DNA from 4 places in the Variovorax sp. RTB1 genome. Region 2 is predicted to be linked to each of the others. Evidence: predicted binding sites of a transcription regulator. Region 2 holds the regulator's gene; each other region holds the start of a gene.

Region 1 (4,966 bases), on a different contig from region 2:
ACAGGGTGTTCAACTCGGCCAGCCGGTCGACACCACCGGCCTCGAAATGGCGCCAGCGGCTGTGGTACGGAATCGTGTCCCACGGGTATCGTTCAAGCGTTACTTCTGCCACGGCCCGTGCGGCATCTTCGATGGTGCTGTCGTTGCCGATGGTGAACCACGCCGACTCGCCGCGCCGCGCGCGTGCCAGCAAGGCGGCCGAGCGCTCGCGGACAGCCGCAGTGGTGCGCAACAACGCCGCAGCGCCCGCCGCATGACTGCTGTCGTCGGTCAGCTCGACGATCGGATCGACATGGCCTTCCGCGTCCGCACTTCGAACGGCTGCGTTGTGTGTCGGGCGCTCCGGGTCGACGCCGTAGTTGTCGCGGCTCATTTGGCGAGCCCCCGACCTTTGGCCTGCTTCAACTCATCGGCATTGGGCACATGGCCTGGTGTGAAGTAGCCGGCGGCTTTCTTGGCGTCCATCTCGACCTTGGCGTCGGCTGGGATCAGGTCGTCCGGAATGTTGACTCGCTCGCCGATCTCGATGCCCGAGCCGGTGATGGCGTCGTACTTGAGATTGCTCATCGAAACCAGCCGGTGAATCTTCCGGATGCCGAGCCAGTGGAAGACATCAGGCATCAGCTCCTGGAAGCGCATGTCCTGCACGCCGGCCACGCACTCCGTCCGCGCGAAGTACTGGTCTGCCGTGTCGCCGCCGACCTGGCGCTTGCGCGCGTTGTAGACCAAAAACTTGGTGACTTCACCGAGCGCCCGGCCTTCCTTGCGCGAGTAGGCGACCAGCCCGACGCCGCCACGTTGCGCGCCCTGAATGCATTCCTCAATGGCATGGGTCAAATACGGCCGACAAGTGCAAATGTCGGAGCCGAACACGTCGGAGCCGTTGCACTCGTCGTGGATGCGCGCGGTGAGTTCGACCTCCGGATTCGCCAGATCGCGCGGGTTGCCGAAGATGTAGAGCGTCTGTCCGCCGATGGGTGGCAAGAACACTTCAAGATCGGAGCGCGTGACCAGCTCGGGGTACATGCCGCCGGTCTCCTCGAACAGCGTGCGGCGCAGATCGGTTTCGCTGCAACCGAAGCGCTTGGCCACGTCTGGCAAAAACCAGACGGGCTCGATCGCCGCCTTGGTCACCATCGCGGCACCGCCGGCGGTCAGGAACTTGCCGTCGGCCTTGAGGCGTCCGCTTTGCAGCGCCTCGATTACCTCCGGCAGGATGACGTGGGCCTGCGTGATGGCGATAGTCGGGCGGATGTCGTAGCCGGCCGCGAGCTCGCCCGAAAACACATCGGCCACCAGCGCGCCCCAAGGGTCTAGCGAGACGATCTTGCCGGGCTCGCTCCACTGCGGATAGGGGCCGATGAGGTCGGTCGGCGCGGTGTTGGTCAGGTCGGCGCGATGCTCGCGCTTGAGTGCGCCGGCCGCGACGGCGAGCGCGCGGTACACGCTGTACGAACCACTGTGGGTGCCGATGACGTTGCGGTGCGCGCGCGAGGTCGTGGTGCCGACGACCGGACCGCGTTCGGCCGCGCTGGCCGCTGCCCAACGGATGGGCAGCGCGCCGAAGCCGCCGCTGTGCGAGGTGAGTCGGATGTGGCGTTGAGCTGGTGTTGCAGGGACGGCCGGCAGCGGTGAGGGCAAGGCGCCGCCAACGGGGATGTCGACGGAAACTGCAATGTCGGGCGACAGAGAGAACATCAGGGACGGAGGACCGGAAACAGCGGAAGCAGCGGGAGCAGCGGGAGCAAGAGAAGGAATCGAAACGGCATCAACAGACATTGCAGGCCCTCAAAAACATCAATGTAGCGACCCCCTTGTGAACTGGCAAGCCAGCGCACGGCACAATTCTTTGACCTCTTTTTTCGCCAGTGCCGTAACCGTTCCACCCCATGCCACGAATAACAAGGGACAGCGCGACGGGTGCGCGCGGCGCCAATGCCGGCGAAACGGTCGAAACCGTCCTTCGTGATTTGTTCCTTCGTGGACTTACCGGAGACGCCGCGGCGTACCACACGTTCCTGTCGAAACTCTGCGCGCACCTTCGCGCGTTTTTGGGCAAGCGCCTGTTCGGCTGGCCCGATGAGGTCGAAGACCTCGTACAGGAATGCCTGCTCGCAATGCACAACCAGCGTCACACGTACCAGCCCGACCAGCCCTTGACGGCATGGGTGCATGCCATCGCCCGCTACAAAATGATCGATCTGCTGCGCTCCAAATCGATCCGCGAGGCCTTGCACGATCCGATCGACGAAGACCTCGAAGTCTTCGCCGCGTCGGCTACCGATGCCAGCGACGCCCGGCGCGACTTGGGTGGATTGCTCGCCACATTGCCCGACCGCCAACGCCTGCCGATCGTCCACGTGAAGATCGAAGGGCTGTCGGTCGCCGAGACCTCGCGGCTCATCGGCATGTCGGAGTCGGCCGTCAAGGTCAACGTGCACCGCGGCCTGAAGGCGCTGGCTGCACGATTCAGGAGCGCGCCATGAAGACCGACGATCTCGTGACGATGCTCGCCAATGGCGTGGCGCCCGTGCCGCGGCATGCGGCGTCGCGGCGCATGACCTGGGCGGTGGCCGTCGGCTTGCCGCTGTCGCTGCTGATCCTGTTTGCCGAATACGGCCTCCGGCGCGATCTTGTCGAGGTCATGTTCTGGCCGATGTTCTGGTTCAAGCTGCTTTTCCCGGCCTGCATCGCTGTCGCCGGCTTCGTGATGCTGCAGAGGCTGGCGCGGCCCGGAGTTCCGGTGCGGAATGCCTGGTGGGCTGCGTTGCTCCCGGCGGTGGGTGTGTGGCTGCTGGCGATCGTCGCCTGGCTCGGCGCGCCCGCCGATGCACGCATGCCGATGCTGATGGGGCAGACCTGGAAGACCTGCGCATTGAGCATCTGCCTGATCGGCTTGCCGGTGTTCGTCGCGGCGATCGTCGCGCTGCGCAGCCTGGCGCCGACCCGCCCTGCGCTCGCGGGCGCCGCAGCCGGTGCACTGGCGGGTGGCATCGGCGGCAGCGTCTATGCGCTGCACTGCATGGAGCTGGCCGCGCCGTTCCTGGCGGTCTGGTACGTGGGCGGTATCGTCCTGGCGATTGCGATCGGGGCTGTCGTGGGGCCGCGCTTGCTGCGCTGGTGATGCTGCAGGAGTGGGTGGGGGCGGGAGGAGTACGGAAGATGAGTTGGTGAAAATGAGCCACAGACCGACAGGGAACAAGAGCTGATGCGAATTCTTCACACTTCCGACTGGCATTTGGGCCAGCATTTCATGGGCAAGAGCCGCCAGGCGGAGCATCAATGCCTGATCGACTGGCTGCTGCTTCAAGTCGATGCGCATGCGGTGGATGCGGTGCTTATCGCCGGCGACATCTTCGACACCGGATCTCCCCCAAGTTATGCGCGCGAGCTGTACAGCCAATTGGTGGTTCGACTGCACGGCGCGGGTGTTGCGCTGCTGCTGCTCGGGGGCAACCATGATTCGGTTGCGACACTGGGCGAAAGCCGCGGATTGCTCGCCTGCCTGAGCTCGACAGTGATCGCGACGGTGGACGACCCCGCAAGCCAAGTCGTCGTGCTGCCGTTGCGGGGCGGCAAGGGTGAGGCGGGCTGCATCGTCTGTGCGATTCCATTCATTCGCCCGCGTGACGTATTGCAGAGCCAGGCCGGGCAGAGTGCCGACGAAAAACAGCAGTCCATGCGAGCTGCCATTCAGGCCTATTACCAATCGGTCTACGAGGCGGGCCGCGCACGGCAAGCAGAACTGAAAAGCGAACTGGGCCGCGTCGTTCCGCTGATCGCCACCGGGCATCTCACTACCGTGGGCGCCACCAGCAATGAGTCGGTCCGCGAGATCTATGTGGGCTCGCTCGATGCCTATCCCACGTCGGCGTTTCCGCCGGTGGACTACATCGCGTTGGGGCACATTCACAAGCCGCAAAAGGTTGGTGGACTCGATCACATTCGCTATTGCGGCTCGCCCATCCCTCTGGGGTTCGACGAAGCGCGGCAGCAAAAAGAGATGTTGCTGGTGGACCTGGGCGCGGACGGACTGACGGCCATCACGCCGCTGATGGTGCCGCGGTTCCAGCCGTTGATCTCTGTCGGCGGCAACTTGATGGCGCTGGCCAGTGCCATCACCGCAGCCGCTCTTGAAGGGTCTGCTGCGCGACCGGTCTGGCTGGAAGTCACCGTCGCGGAGGACGACTATTTGTCCGACTTGCCTGCGCGCATCGAGGTCATGACGCAAGGCTTGCCCGTGGAGGTTTTGCGCGTGCGGCGCCAGCGTGGCAATGCGGCAGCCAGCATGGCTGGCGAGGTGAGTGAAACGCTGGATGAACTCAGCCCCCACGATGTATTTTCGCGCCGATTGGCGCAAGAAGAACTGACGCCTGAACTGCTGGTGGCCTTGAGCCAGCGTTACCGAGCCATCGTGACCGGTCTCACGGAGGGTGCAGCATGAAAATTCTGAGTCTGCGCCTGAAGAACCTCAACTCACTCAAAGGTGAGTGGACGATCGACTTCACCAAATCCCCCTTTACCGACAACAGCCTGTTTGCCATCACCGGCCCCACCGGCGCGGGCAAGTCGACCTTGCTCGACGCGATCTGCCTGGCGCTGTACCACGAGACGCCGCGCCTGAAGAGCATCTCGGCGTCGGCCAACGACATCATGACGCGGCACACCGCCGATTGCCTGGCCGAGGTGGAGTTCGAAGTGAAGGGCGCTGTGTACCGCGCGTTCTGGAGCCAGCGCCGCGCCCGCGACAAAGTCGACGGCGCGCTGCAGGCTCCCAAAGTGGAACTGGCCAGCGTCGACCGGACCAGCGGCGCAGGGACGATCTTGACGCGCCAAAGCGGCGACAAGCTCAAGCGCATGGCGGAGATCACCGGCCTCGACTTCCCCCGTTTCACCAAGTCCATGCTGCTGGCCCAAGGCGGCTTTGCTGCATTCTTGAACGCTAGCGCCAACGACCGAGCCGAGT
Region 2 (4,966 bases):
ATTCCTCTACTTCGTGCAGGCCGGCGCCTTCCGCACCACCGACGACGCCGAAGCGCAGCGCGCCAAGTTGTCGCTGATGGGTGTCGAGGCCAAAGTCACCGAGCGCGAACAAGCCGGTCGCACCGTGTACCGCGTGCGCGCCGGCCCCTTCAACAAGAAGGACGATGCCGACCACTTGAAAGATCGCCTCGATGGCGGCGGCTTCGATTCCGCACTGGTGCGGGTGCAGCGCTGAGTGCGGTCCGCCGTGGAGCGTTGAGTTTTGGAACGTTGACTTTTCTTTACTCGCCGCGGCGTGACGCACTGCGTCTCTGCCGCGTTGAATCAACCGGGCGCGGAACTCCGCGCGGCACTTCTGGCTCTTTCAGCCGAACAGGAGCACCTCTTTGATGAAACACATGAACCGTCGTGACTTTTCTCTGGCCGCCACATCCCTCGGGTTGATGTCCGCCGCTTCTCTCTCGCATGCCCAGGTTCAGCCCAAGGCCGGCAAGGACTACATCGACTTGAGCCCCCGCGTCCCGGTCGATGCGCCGGCCGGCAAGGTGGAGGTCATCGAGTTCTTTTCTTACAACTGTCCGCATTGCAATGCGTTCGAGCCCGAGCTCGAAGCCTGGGTCAAAACGTTGCCGAAAGACGCCGCGTTCCGTCGCGTTCCCGTGCCGTTCGTCGGCAACGACGTCGAGCCTAAGCAGCGCCTGTATTACGCGCTCGATGCCATGGGCAAGCTCGACGAATACACGATGAAGGTCTTCAATGCGATCCACACCCAACGCCAGAACGTGAACGGCGACGCGGCCATCATTGCGTGGGCCGAAAAGAACGGCCTCGACAAAGTCAAGTTCACGGAGGCGTTCACCTCGTTCGGCGTAGTGAGCAAGGCCAAGCGGGCGACGCAAATCACCGAGCAGTACAAGGTGGCCGGTGTGCCTGCTCTTGGCGTGGCAGGGCGATTTTACGTCGACGGCGAGCTCGCCGGCAACATGACCAAGTCGCTGCAGGTCGCCAATTACCTGATCACCGAAGCGCGCAAAGGTTGAAGCTGTCACACGCGTTTTTTGAGAAGCCCGCTTCGGCGGGCTTTTTCGTCAAGGTCGTGTCAGTTGGCCGCATACAATGCGCAGCAAGTTTCGTGCCTCTATGACCCTGCGCTCAAAATCCCCCCTTCGCTCCTTTCGTTCTGCTTTCGCGATCACCTTTGGTGCATTGCTCGCCTTGGCACTCGGCACCGGCCTGCCGGCGCATGCCGAAAAGGCCGACCGACTGAAGCCGATGAACATCGAGTCGGACGCGCTGCGTTACGACGACCTGAAGCAAACCAGCGTTTTCACCGGCAAGGTGTTCGTCACCAAGGGCACGATCGTGATTCGCGGCGCCCGCATCGACGTGCGCCAGGACCCCGAGGGCTACCAATACGGCGTGGTCACGCCCGAGCCGGGCAAGCTGGCTTACTACAAGCAGAAACGCGACGCCCCGGGCGACGAGTGGACAGAGGGTGAAGCTGATCGCATCGAATACGACAGCCGCGCCGACAACGTCAAGTTCATCGGCCATGCCGTGATGCGGCGGCTGATCGGCACCAAGGTCAACGACGAAACCACCGGCCCGCTGATCGTCTACGACCAGAGCAACGACACCTTCACGGTCAACGGTTCTACCTTGCCGCCGGACGCCAGCGTCGCGGCCGGTGCTTCGGGTGGTCGCGTCAGGGCGGTGCTCACGCCGCGCGCTCCGGCGTCGGCAGCCGGTGGCGCCAAAGCGGCTCCGCCTGCGTCCGGTCCGGGCTCGGGTTCCAGTGCCGCGCCGGCCACGACGGTGCCCGCCACCCCCGCTGCAGGCTCCGGCCTGCGCCAGAGCACCACGCTCGGCGGAGAACCGCGCAAGTGATCGAAAACGCAGACACGATCGACGTCGGCAGCCGCCTCGAAGCGCGCGGCCTCAAAAAGACCTATGGCAGCCGAACGGTCGTCAAGGATGTGTCGCTCGGCGTGCAAAAGGGCGAGGTGGTCGGGCTGCTCGGCCCGAACGGCGCCGGAAAAACGACCTCGTTCTACATGATCGTCGGGCTGGTTCGCGCCGACGCGGGCGAGATCACCATCGACGGCGAGCCGATCGCGCACATGCCGATCCACAAGCGCGCGCGCATGGGTCTGAGCTACCTGCCGCAGGAGGCGTCGATTTTCCGCAAGCTCACGGTCGAAGAGAACGTGCGGGCCGTGCTCGAGCTGCAGCTAGACACCGACGAGTCCGGCAGGGCGGTCCCGATATCGAAGGCACGGATGGAAGAGCGGCTGAGCGAGCTGCTGAACGACCTGCGCGTCGAACATTTGCGCAACTCGCCGGCGTTGTCGCTGTCGGGCGGCGAGCGGCGGCGGGTCGAAATCGCCCGTGCGCTCGCCACGCAGCCGCGCTTCATCCTGCTGGATGAACCCTTCGCCGGCATCGACCCGATTGCCGTTATCGAAATCCAGCGAATCATCAGTTTTCTCAAAGAGCGCGGCATCGGCGTGCTGATCACCGACCACAACGTGCGTGAAACGCTGGGCATCTGCGATCACGCTTTCATCATCAGCGACGGGCAAGTGCTGGCACAGGGCACGCCTTCGGAGATCGTCGACAACGCCGAGGTACGACGCGTCTACCTCGGCGAACACTTCCGGATGTGAACTTGTTGCTCGCCCCCAGGTCGTCGCGCACTGCGTGTCGCTTCTTCCACCCCCTGACCGGGGGCAACACCAACAGCCCGGCAAAGCCGGTTCTGCGGTGTTTCTTGAACAGAGTGTGTCTGGCAGGCTGTCCGTGAAGCAAGGTCTTTCTCTTCGTGTCTCGCAGCATTTGGCGCTCACGCCACAGCTGCAGCAGTCGATCCGGCTTTTGCAGTTGTCCACGCTCGAGTTGAGCCAGGAAGTCGAGCAGATGCTCGACGACAACCCGTTCCTGGAGCGCACGGCCGAAGAAGCCGCACGCGAAGAGTTCGGCATCGACGTGTCCGACGCGCCAGCGCCGCGCGAAGAGCACGACAGCGACCGCCAGAGCGAGAGCGACGGCGAGTTCGCGCCCAGCGCGCTCGCGACCAGTGCCGACGGCGCCAGCACCGCGACCACCGCCAGCGAGACCGAAGCGCCGGCCGCCGAGATGTCCGACCAGGAGCCCGACTGGGGCGGCGACGGCACGGTCGAGATGACGCCGGACGATGGGGAATGGGGCGGCGAGGCGCCAGCCAGCAGCAACAACCTCGGCCCGAACGACGGCAGCGAGCGCACCGACGCCACCGAGCTCGCGCGCAGCCAGGAGTCGCTGCAATCCTTCCTGCACCGACAGGCACTGAGCCTGCGGCTGAACGAAAACGACCAGGCCGCACTGCGTTTTTTGATCGAATCGTTGAATGACGATGGCTATCTCGAAGACTCGTTGCCAGCGCTGGCATCGGGCCTCGCGGGCGATGACAACGACCAGTTCGACGGTCTCGTCCACCACTTCCAGGTGGCGCTCGGCCTGCTGCAAAGCCTGGAGCCGGTCGGCGTCGGCGCACGCGATCTCGGCGAATGCCTGGCAATCCAGCTGAAGGCGCTCGCCCATGAGAACGAGACGGCCGAAGAAAAGCAGATCCGCAAGACTGCGATCCTGATCTGCAAGCAGCCGATGGAGCTGCTCGCGCGGCGCGACTTCAAACGTCTGGCCACGCTCACACGCAGCAACGAAGAAGAAGTGCGCAGCGCGCTGCAGGCGATCGCCAAGCTGGAGCCCAAGCCGGGCCGCCGCTTCGTCGATGTCGAGCGCAACATCGTGGTGCCCGACGTGATCGTCACCCGCACCGGTCGTGGCGCAACGCTCAAGTTCCGCGTGATGCTCAACCCCGACGTGATGCCGCGTCTGCGCGTGCACGACATCTACGCCGGCGCGCTCAAGGCGCACAAGGGCGAGGGCAGCCAGGCGCTGTCGCAGCGGCTGCAGGAGGCGCGCTGGTTCATCAAGAACATCCAGCAACGCTTCGACACCATCCTGCGGGTGAGCAACGCCATCGTCGAGCGGCAGAAGAGCTTTTTCGTGCACGGAGAACTCGCCATGCGCCCGTTGGTGCTGCGTGAGATCGCCGACGAGCTGGGCTTGCACGAGTCGACCATCAGCCGCGTGACCACGGCCAAGTACATGTCGACGCCTTACGGCACGGTCGAGCTCAAGTACTTCTTCGGTTCGGCGCTCGGAACCGAAACCGGCGGCAATGCATCCAGCACGGCAGTGCGAGCGCTCATCAAGCAACTCGTGAGCGCCGAGAGCATCAAGAAGCCGCTGTCGGACAGCCAGATTTCCGACATGCTGAAAGAGCAGGGGATCGAATGTGCGCGGCGCACCGTCGCCAAGTACCGCGAAGCGCTGCGCATCGCACCGGCGAATCTGCGCAAGGCGCTGTAAGGCGTCGGTTTACCGCCGCGCCTGCAACAAAATCCCGCGCAGCTCCGCCGGCTGCACCGGCTTGCGCAACGCATGCCAGCCACGCTCGCGGGCCAGGTGCAGCGTCGCTTCATCGATATCGGCCGAGATCAGCGCGATCGTGAGCGACGGCTTTTGCAGTTGCAGGCGTCGCGCCAGGTCGATACCGTCGAGCTTGCCCGGCAAGCGGATATCGCACAGCGCGACGTCGATGGCCTGCAGGTCGGCGAGCGCCAGCGCCTCGGCCGCGCTCTCGTAGATGCGTGGCAGCGCCTGCCATTGGCGCAGCAGGGCCGCGAGGCTGTCGGCCACCACAGCGTTGTCTTCGACCACCAGCACCGCCAAGCCGGGCGCCAGCGGCATGGCGTCGAGCGCAGCGGTGCTGGTCGCCGCCGCGGTCGCGGCGCGTGCCGTGCGGTCGGGGTGCGCATCGCGAGGGGCCGATGGCAGCGTGAAGCCGAACACCGAGCCGCGTCCCGGCAGCGACCGCAGCGTGATCTGGACCCCCAGCCGCATCGCCAGGCGCCGCACGATG
Region 3 (4,966 bases), on a different contig from region 2:
GGTCATCTTCAAATCGATGTACGCATCGATGTACGAATCGGTGAACACGCCGCCCTTGGTGAGGAAGGCGCGGTCTTTGTCGAGATGCTCCAGCGCCTGGTCGAGGCTGTGGCACACGGTCGGGATCAGCGCGTCTTCTTCCGGCGGCAGATGGTACAGATCCTTGGTGGCGGCTTCGCCCGGATGGATTTTGTTTTCAACGCCGTCGAGGCCGGCCATCAGCAATGCGGCAAAACCCAGGTACGGGTTCATCAGTGGATCAGGGAAGCGCGCTTCGACGCGGCGGCCCTTGGGGTTTGCGACGAACGGAATACGGATCGAAGCCGAGCGATTTTTGGCCGAGTACGCCAGCTTCACCGGAGCCTCGAATCCGGGGACCAGGCGCTTGTAGCTGTTGGTTCCAGGATTGGTGATGGCGTTCAACGCGCGGGCGTGCTTGATGATGCCGCCGATGTAGAACAGCGCGAATTCCGACAGGCCTGCATAGCCGTCGCCCGCAAACAGGTTCTTGCCGTCTTTCCAGACCGACTGGTGCACGTGCATGCCGGAACCGTTGTCGCCAACGATCGGCTTGGGCATGAAGGTAGCGGTCTTGCCGTAGGCGTGGGCCACGTTCTGGATCACGTACTTCTGCAACTGGACCCAGTCGGCGCGCTGTGTCAGCGTGCTGAACTTGGTGCCGAGTTCCATCTGGCCCGCATTCGCGACTTCGTGATGATGCACTTCGACCGGAATGCCCAATGCTTCGAGCACCAGGCACATTTCGGAGCGCATGTCCTGGAAACTGTCGACTGGCGGAACCGGAAAGTAGCCGCCCTTGGTTGCGGGGCGATGGCCGGTGTTGCCGTGTTCGTATTCCTTGTCGGTGTTCCACGAAGCCTCTTCGGAATCGATCTTCACGAAGCAGCCCGACATGTCGTTCTTCCAGCGAACGCTGTCGAACACGAAGAATTCTGGTTCCGGTCCGAAGTAGGCCGTATCGCCCAGGCCGGAGGCCTTCATGTAAGCCTCGGCACGCTTGGCCAGCGAACGCGGATCGCGCTCGTAAGGCTTGCCGTCGACCGGGTCGATGACGTCGCAGGTGAGGATCAGCGTCGTTTCTTCAAAAAACGGATCGATGTTGGCGGTGTTCGGGTCGGGCATGAGCTGCATGTCCGACGCTTCGATGCCCTTCCAGCCGGCGATCGACGAGCCGTCGAACGCGTGGCCCGAAGTGAACTTGTCTTCATCGAAAGCGGATACCGGCACGGTCACGTGCTGCTCCTTGCCTCGCGTGTCGGTGAATCGGAAGTCGATGAACTTGACCTCGCTTTCCTTGACGAGTTTGAGTACATCGGCGACGGTCTTTGACATCAGGTTCTCCTGTTGGGATAGTGGTTGGAAACGCGGAAGAAATGAATGCAGGTTTTGTGCCATTGTCCCCTGAGCCTGGCTGGGTTCTGCGGCCCATGAGTCCAAAAGAAGGCGGTCGCTCGCCTTCTTGGTGCAATCGCAATTAACGCACCAATTCAGGGCCAAGACGCGCATCAAAGGTGCGCAACCCTTCCAGAAGCTGTGAATACGCAGCCTCGATCTCGCCGGGATCGCCCTTGACGCCCAATTCGATGTGCCGCCCGTAGGTCGGATGGTCGACGCTGGGCAGGCTGAACACCTTGATGCCCGCGTGTGTGCGCTCGATCTCTTCCATCAGCGGGGTGAGGGTGGCTTCCATCGCACCGAAGACGATGACTGATTTTTCAGCCGCCGAGCCGTGCGCAAAAAGCCCAGCGTAGCGACTGTCGAGCACCGATTCGATCATCGGCCAAGCCATCACCGGGAAGCCAGGAACGAAGTGCACGTCGGCCACGCTGAAGCCCGGAATCTTGTTGTACGGGTTGACGATGATGTTCGAGCCGAGCGGGAACACACCCATGTTCAAACGGTGCACGTTGTCGGGGCGATCGGGCTCGTAAGGTACGCCCGACTCACGGGCCGTGTCTTGCATCCGCTCGCGGATCAGCACCTCGGCCTCCGGGTGCAGCGCGAGCGGCACGCCGAGCGCCGCAGCAGCGCACTGGCGCGTATGGTCGTCGGGCGTGGCGCCGATGCCCCCGGTAGAAAAGACGATATCGCCGGAAGCGAAAGCCCGGGCCAGCGCCGCCGTGATGCGCAGTGGCTCGTCGCCGACGTATTCCGCCCAAGCCAGCGGCAGGCCGCGCGCGGCAAGCAGTTCTATGACTTTGGGCATGTGCTTGTCGACACGTTTGCCCGACAGGATCTCGTCGCCGACGATGATGAGGCCGAAGGCGCGCTTGGCCCCGGGACTGGATTGACGGGTCATGGGGAACTCCATTGGGAAGCCGATGCATCGGGAATCGAAGGAAGCGGAACAGCCGCAGTGTTGGCAGCCAGCGCCCCTCGCTGTGCCCGCAGCTGGTTGAGCGCATCGAGACAGTAATGTGCGAACCAGAGAGCAGAAAACGCAAACACGAGGGTATAGATCCAGATCGCGATCGGCACCAGCACGAAAAAAGCGGCCGCGAAAAGAATGCTGGACGCCCACACGATGCTCGGCGCCGCGCCGAGGTAACCGCATAGCACGCCGATGCCGAGCAACGGAAGCCGATGGGTACGCAGCAAGGTGGCCCGTTCTTCGGCACTGGCGTGTTCGGCCAGCGCGTCGAAGCTCATGACGCGGTAGGTGAGCCAGCCCCAGATCAACGGAGGCAGGATCAATACGAGCGGCGGAATCAGCCAAAGCGGCATCGACACGATAAGCGCGACCAGCGCCAATAAAGTGACGCCGATGGAGCGCGCGATGCTGCCGAGCATCGAGGCGCCCTTCTTCTGCTCCAGCGCCGGGAAGCGACGCTCCGCCACGAGGCGTGTCAAAGCCGGCGCCATGAAGGCGGCCACGACGATGAGCGACACGAGGACCAGCAACGGCGTGCTGGCGAGCACCACGGCAAGCGGCGCGAGGAACGTACGCGGGTCTGCCGAAAAGAGCCCGCCGATCCAGCCCCATACGCTGGACAACAGTGGCCAGGCGTCGAGCGCTTCACGCGTCCACGCAACGGCAGGCGCCCAGTAGAAATAGCCGATGCCGCCCGCCAGCACCGCCATCACGACAAGCGGCAGAAAGGACAGCAGCATCACGCGAGGCCGCAGGCAGTAAGCTACAGCGCGCCAAAAGGAATCGAGGAGTAAACGCATCGGCCGAGAGGATAACGCTGGCCAACGACCGCCAGCGTCAGCCGCGGCCCACCATGCGCTTCAGCGCGAACAATTGCTGCGCCCAGAAGCCGCGGCCGTAGTCGCGCAGCCGCCCGGATGCGTCAGGCTCGATCTGATCGCGAATGCCTGTCGCGTCGTAGCGCGGCTCGAAGTTGACGGTGCGAAATAGCATGTCCCACCACGGGAGCAGCACGCCGAAGTTGTGCCCGCCCAAAGTCTTTGCTCCGCCAGACTCGTGCCCGAGACCGATGCTGTGATGGAGCCGGTGAAAGCGTGGGCTGATCCACAGCCGCTCGCCGATGGCGCCGAAGCTCAATCTCAAGTTGGCATGTTGCAGGCTCTCGCTCAGCTGTGTGAAAGCGACCACGGCAATGAACTGGCCCGGCGCCACACCGATCAGCTGCGCCACGACCACGATGATGATGTCGTGGATCACGTCGTCGAGCAGGTGGTTGCGGTTGTCGCTCCACATCGTCATCTGCCGCTGCGAGTGGTGCAGCGAATGCAGGCCCCACCACCAAGTGAAGCCATGTTGACCGCGATGGATCAGGTATTCGACGAAGTCCAGCACCACGAGGTACATCGCAAAAGCGATCCACGGCACGTCGGTAACGCCCGGCCACAGTTCATCGAGATGCAGCGTGCCCCAGCCGGACCCACGCAGGCTGCCGAGTGCATCGTCGAACACCGGCTGCAGCAAGAAGAAGATCGCGAGCCTGAAAAACCCGAGGCGGTGGATCAACGTGTACAGGATGTCGGTGCGAATGGCGCGCTTGTCGACCACCAGCTCGGCCGGCCGCCAGCGTTGCAGTGGCCCGATGACTGCCAGCAGCACCAGAATCTGGATCAGCCCGACCAGCAGCCAACCCGTTGCGTCGAAAGCGTCTTCGGTCCAGCCACCGAGACCGACGGCATAAACGAGTGGCTGCACGGCCGACTCGAAGAACCAGCCCTGCAGCGCCGAAAAGTGATCTGTCAGCCACTCGACCATGATGTCACCTGGTCAAGGATGGGCCGCGATCCAGGCGCGGTAATCCGGATGCTGGCGCAGCGTTTCGAAGCAGAAGCCCTTGGCCTTGAGACCGGCGATGAGCGGCTCCAGATCGGCCGGCGCCCACGGGTCCTTGCGCGACCAGATGCCCAGGTGCGCGAGCAGGATATCGCCCGGCTTGATCGTGGCGAGCGACTGCGCGAGCAGTTTCTCGTTGCTGAACGTTTCGCTCGGCAGTTCGTCACCGAGGAAGCCTTCTGGCGCCCAGCCGACATGAGCGAAGCCGCAAGCGCGGGCGGCGGCGAGCAACTTCGGAGAGGTCTTGCCACCCGGTGCGCGAAACAACGGCAGCGGCTTCTTTCCCGTGATCAACGCCAATCGCTCCGACGACTTCGCGATGTTCTCGCAGTACTCCGCCGCGCTCCATGTGAACTCACGCCCGGCGAATGCGCCGGCCGAGGGCCGCACGCGAAAACGCGGCTCGACGCTTTTCTCGTCGCTGCGCCAATAGACATGGTCATAGGTGTGCGAGCCGAACTCGTTGCCTTCGGCCGCCCTCGCCTTCCACCATGCGGCCCAATGGTTGTCGAGGCTGTCGCCATCGGTCTGCGTGCGTTCGGCCGCGGCGAAGAACGTGACCCGCACGTTTTGGCGCTTAAGCACGTCGGCTACCAGTGGGGCGATGCCCATGTGACCGGTGTCGAGGGTCAGGTAGACGGGTTTTTCGCAGGGGTTCTGGGTGCCTGGAGTGCCCTGCGCTAC
Region 4 (4,966 bases), on a different contig from region 2:
GCTTGGCGCCTCCAGCGTAGGGCGCAGGCGCTGCGGCCGCCGCAGCAGCAGGCGCTGGCGCGGCCGCAATCGGCGCGGCGACTGCAGCGACTTCAGGCGCGCAGCGGTCGAGGTCGACGATCTTCTGTTTGCTTCGGGGCAGATAGCGGTAGTCGCGGACCTTGGCGGTGACGGCGCCGCCCGTGTAGCCGGGCGCGACGGATCTGCACACGAAAAAGGTCTGGTCGGTGCTGTCGACCGCATACGCGCCTGCAGGCACGTTGTGCCCGGTGGCTTTGGCAAGGTCGACGCTGACCGATTTGCCGACCAGGTCCTGCTTCACCTGCTTGCCGGTGCCTTCACCGATGAGGTCCGACAGCGCTGCGTATTCAATGCCTTCGCGCACTGGCTTCACCGGCGCGGCGCGGGCGGGCGCTGGTGCAGCTGCAGCCTGCGCAGTCGATGCAGGCGCGTTGGCAGGTGCCGGCGAGCGCGTGCCGCAACCTGCGCAGAGCGCCAGGATGGCGGCGGCCACGGTCATCGCCGACATGGATGAAGTGGTCGAAGCGTTCGGAGTGGTCAAGGGGGCAAGAGGCCGGGTCGTCGGAGTCACAGTCATTCCTTTTGAGCTATCGAGCTGCGCATTTTGCCGATGTTGTCGCACGCCAAACGAGTTCCTGCCAAGTTGTCAGGTGCACCAAACCAAGGATTCGCGCGCCAGAACAGCGCATGCTTTCGGCATTCAGAAGACTCATCGCGCAAAAAGGCCGGCATGGATGTTGCGTGATGTCCATCAGTGTTCCGACGGCACCGTCGCCGCGGCCAACACATTGCCTCCGCCAATGACGGCGGGATCCGAACGAACTGAGAGCATCGATGCTCGACTGTTCGTCTGTTCCAACCCGATTTGCATCCGCATCCAGCGAGCGGGGGCCGTGTCGACTCTGTCCTGACAGCGTCGGCCACCGCCCCCTTTCACCGGACCGGCTGCGTGCAGGACACGACATGAAAATCGCAGTGATTGGCCACGGCATGGTGGGCCACAAATTTCTCGAACAGCTCCATGCGCTCGGCATCGCCGATGCACAGGTCACGGTGCTGTGCGAGGAGCCGCGCCCGGCCTACGACCGGGTTCATCTCTCTGAATTTTTTGCCGGCAAGACGGCTGAAGACCTGTCGCTGGTCGAGCCGGGCTTCTTCGAGAGCACCGGCTTCACCTTGCGACTGGCGGCTCGCGCAGTGGCCATCGAGCGCCGCCACAACACCGTCACCACCGCCGACGGCGAGGTGGTGCACTACGACAAGCTGGTGCTGGCCACGGGGTCGTCGCCCTTCGTGCCACCGGTGCCCGGCCGCGACCGCCCCAACTGTTTTGTCTATCGCACCATCGAAGACTTGGAAGCGATGAAGGAATGTGGCGCCCGCTCGAAGACCGGCGTGGTCGTGGGCGGCGGCTTGCTGGGACTCGAATGTGCCAAGGCGCTGCGCGACATGGGCCTGGAAACGCACGTCGTCGAATTCGCCCCGCGCCTGATGGCGGTGCAGGTCGACGAGGGCGGTGGCCGCGCGTTGCGCAACAGCATCGAGGCGCTCGGCCTGCACGTGCACACCGGCCGCAACACGGTCGAGATCGTCGACGGCGCGACCGCACGGCACCGCATGGTGTTCGCCGACGGCACCTATCTGGAGACCGACATGATCGTGTTCTCCGCCGGCATTCGTCCGCGCGACGAATTGGCGCGGCAGAGCGTGCTGGCAATCGGCGCGCGGGGCGGCATCGCGGTCGACACCCATTGCCGCACCAACGACCGCAACGTCTACGCCATCGGAGAATGCGCGGCGTGGAACGACCAGACCTTCGGCCTCGTGGCTCCGGGCTACGACATGGCGCGCGTGGCCGCCAAGCACATCGCCGGGCAGGACGACGCCGCCTTTACCGGCGCCGACATGAGCACCAAGCTCAAGCTGATGGGCGTGGACGTGGCGAGCATCGGCGACGCGCACGGCAAGACACCCAAGTCGCGCGCCTACCAGTACATCAACGAGCACAAGCAGATCTACAAGAAGATCGTGGTCAGCGAAGACGGCAAGCAACTGCTGGGCGCGGTGCTGGTCGGTGATGCCGCCGAGTACGGCACCCTGCTGCAACTCGCGCTCAACGGCATCACGTTGCCGGCCGATCCGGAGTTCTTGATCCTGCCGTCGAGCGACGGCAAGGCCAGGCCCGGGCTCGGCGTGGAGGCGCTGCCCGACACCGCCCAGATCTGCTCGTGCAACGACGTCAGCAAGGGTCAAATCTGCGCGGCGGTGGGCGAGGGCGTCTGCACCGCCGCCGACATGAAGGCCTGCACCAAGGCTGGCGCTTCTTGCGGCGGCTGCGTGCCGCTGGTCACGCAGGTCATGAAGATGGAGATGGCCAAGCGCGGCATGGCGGTCAACAACCACCTGTGCGAGCACTTTGCGTATTCGCGCCAGGAGCTGTATCACCTGGTGCGCGTCGGCGAGATCAAGACCTTCGGCGATCTGCTGGCCCAACACGGCAAGGGCCTGGGTTGCGATATCTGCAAGCCGACCGCAGCCAGCATCCTCGCGTCGTGCTGGAACGACTTCGTCTTGAAGAAAGACTTGGCGAGCCTGCAGGACAGCAACGACTATTTCCTTGGAAACATCCAGAAGGACGGCAGCTATTCGGTGGTGCCGCGCATGCCCGGCGGCGAGGTCACGGCCGATGGCCTGATCGCCGTCGGCCAGGTCGCAAAGAAGTACGGCCTGTACACCAAGATCACGGGCGGCCAGCGCGTGGATTTGTTCGGTGCGCGCGTCGAACAGCTGCCGCCGATCTGGGAAGAACTGATCGCGGCCGGCTTCGAGTCAGGCCATGCTTATGGCAAGTCGTTGCGCACGGTGAAGAGCTGCGTCGGCTCGACCTGGTGCCGCTACGGCGTGGACGACAGCATGGGCATGGCGATCGAACTGGAGAACCGCTACAAGGGTCTGCGCACGCCGCACAAGATCAAGTTCGGCGTGTCGGGTTGCACCCGCGAATGCGCCGAAGCACAGAGCAAGGACGTCGGCATCATCGCCACCGAAAAGGGCTGGAACCTCTATGTGTGCGGCAACGGCGGAATGAAGCCGCGCCACGCGGAGTTGATCGCGTCCGACCTGAGCAAGGCCGAGCTGGTCAGGCTGGTCGACCGCTTTTTGATGTTCTACGTACACACCGCCGACCGGCTGCAGCGCACCAGCACCTGGCGCGACAACCTCGAAGGCGGGCTCGACTACCTGAAGGACGTGCTCATTCAGGACACGCTGGGGCTCGGCGCCCAACTCGAAGCCGAAATGCAGCACGTGGTCGACACCTACCAGTGCGAGTGGAAGACGGCCGTCAACGACCCGGCCACGCGCCAGCGCTTTCGCTCCTTCGTCAACAGCGACAAGAAGGACGAGCACATCGTGTTCGTGGAAGAGCGCGGCCAGATCCGGCCGGTCCGTGCCGAAGAGCGCAAAGCGGAGGCCGAAACCTCTGCCGCCAACTCCACTGCCACCGCCTGAACATCCGAGGACATCTCACCATGACCACTGAAACTTTCCACTGGACTGCCGTGTGCGCGGCCACCGACATCCTGCCCGACACCGGCGTGTGCGCGCTGGTCGACGGGGTGCACGTCGCGATCTTTCACATCGGCCAGGCAGGGCAGTTCTTCGCGATCGACAACGTCGACCCCAAGTCGCGGGCCAGCGTGCTGTCGCGCGGGCTGGTGGGCAGCCTGGGCGATCGCATCGTCGTCGCGTCGCCGCTCTACAAGAACCACTTCGACCTGCGCAACGGCGAATGCATCGAATCCCCGGAGTACTCGGTGCGCGCGCATGCGGTGCGTGTCGAACAGGGGCGCGTGCAAGTCGCATTGGCCTGAGCGCATCGCCCGCCCGATCTCTTCTCGTTATTTTCTTTCTCTCTGCTTCAAGGAATCCCATGGCCTATCTAGCCCCCGCCGAGTTCGTGACCAAGATGGTCGATGCCGGTGAATCCAAGCTGCTGATGTCGACGCGCGACACGCTGATTCGCTCCTACATGGCCGGTGCCATCCTGGCGCTGGCAGCGGCCTTCGCGGTCAGCATCACCGTCAACACCGGCAACGCGCTGGTCGGCGCGATGCTGTTTCCGGTCGGCTTCATCATGCTGTACCTGATGGGCTTCGACCTGCTGACCGGTGTGTTCACGCTGGCACCCTTGGCCGTGCTCGATAAGCGCCCCGGTGCCACGTGGGCCGGCGTGCTGCGCAACTGGGGTCTGGTGTTCGTCGGCAACTTTGCCGGCGCGCTGACGGTCGCGGTGTTCATGGCGATCATCTTCACCTTCGGCTTCAGCGAGGCGCCCAACGTCATCGGCGCCAAGCTCGGCGGCATCGGTGAGGCCCGCACGCTGGGGTATGCCGCACACGGCGCCTCCGGCATGCTGACGCTGTTCATTCGCGGCGTGATGTGCAACTGGATGGTGTCGACCGGCGTCGTCGCCGCCATGATGTCGACCACCGTGTCGGGCAAGGCCATCGGCATGTGGATGCCGGTCATGATCTTCTTCTACATGGGCTTCGAGCACTCGGTCGTGAACATGTTCCTGTTCCCCACCGGCCTGATGCTGGGTGGCAAGTTCACGCTGCTGGACTACCTGATCTGGAACGAGATCCCGACGGTGCTGGGCAACCTGGTCGGCGGACTGACCTTTGTCGGCCTGACGCTCTACGCTACCCACTACAAGACCGCACCCAAGCGCGTCTTGCGCTGAAGCCTCGCTTGCGCAAAACATTGCGGGTCACGCTCGGTCAGCACTCGCTGGCCGGTACCAAGTCAGTCAACCAGGACTTTCATGGCGCGATGCTGCCGGAGGGCTCGCTTCGAACGTCCAAAGGCATCGCGGTGGCGATGGCCGACGGCATCGGCTCCAGCCGCGTCAGCCAGGTCGCGAGCGCGGCGGCGGTGCGCGGCT

The links. Region 2 encodes sigma-54, which starts transcription at its own class of promoters, with help from an activator protein. Its sites were predicted from a motif close to TGGCANGNAANCTGCTTT; they were not measured.
Region 1: QN397_RS08340 (GTP cyclohydrolase II) is a predicted target of sigma-54. The motif match lies at 1,868-1,885, and genes of this name have one in related genera.
Region 3: glnA (type I glutamate--ammonia ligase) is a predicted target of sigma-54. The motif match lies at 1,398-1,415, and genes of this name have one in related genera.
Region 4: nirB (nitrite reductase large subunit NirB) is a predicted target of sigma-54. The motif match lies at 748-765, and genes of this name have one in related genera.

Annotation. Positions count from the first base shown of each region.
Region 1 is NZ_JASJXG010000009.1:4,474-9,439, reverse strand. It holds gene QN397_RS08345 (URC4/urg3 family protein) at 1-373, opposite strand, end outside; gene QN397_RS08340 (GTP cyclohydrolase II) at 370-1,698, opposite strand; gene QN397_RS08335 (sigma-70 family RNA polymerase sigma factor) at 1,890-2,486, shown strand; gene QN397_RS08330 (DUF1109 domain-containing protein) at 2,483-3,124, shown strand; gene sbcD (exonuclease subunit SbcD) at 3,209-4,444, shown strand; partial or broken gene QN397_RS08320 (AAA family ATPase) at 4,441-4,966, shown strand, end outside.
Region 2 is NZ_JASJXG010000045.1:12,573-17,538, reverse strand. It holds gene QN397_RS21395 (SPOR domain-containing protein) at 1-235, shown strand, start outside; gene QN397_RS21390 (thiol:disulfide interchange protein DsbA/DsbL) at 399-1,040, shown strand; gene lptA (lipopolysaccharide transport periplasmic protein LptA) at 1,141-1,887, shown strand; gene lptB (LPS export ABC transporter ATP-binding protein) at 1,887-2,666, shown strand; gene QN397_RS21375 (RNA polymerase factor sigma-54) at 2,800-4,413, shown strand; gene QN397_RS21370 (hybrid sensor histidine kinase/response regulator) at 4,423-4,966, opposite strand, start outside.
Region 3 is NZ_JASJXG010000036.1:37,784-42,749, forward strand. It holds gene glnA (type I glutamate--ammonia ligase) at 1-1,353, opposite strand, end outside; gene QN397_RS19320 (competence/damage-inducible protein A) at 1,496-2,320, opposite strand; gene QN397_RS19325 (EI24 domain-containing protein) at 2,317-3,192, opposite strand; gene QN397_RS19330 (sterol desaturase family protein) at 3,230-4,204, opposite strand; gene QN397_RS19335 (polysaccharide deacetylase family protein) at 4,217-4,966, opposite strand, start outside.
Region 4 is NZ_JASJXG010000066.1:8,089-13,054, forward strand. It holds gene QN397_RS24430 (hypothetical protein) at 1-529, opposite strand, end outside; gene nirB (nitrite reductase large subunit NirB) at 985-3,531, shown strand; gene nirD (nitrite reductase small subunit NirD) at 3,552-3,893, shown strand; gene QN397_RS24445 (formate/nitrite transporter family protein) at 3,953-4,765, shown strand; gene QN397_RS24450 (protein kinase domain-containing protein) at 4,774-4,966, shown strand, end outside.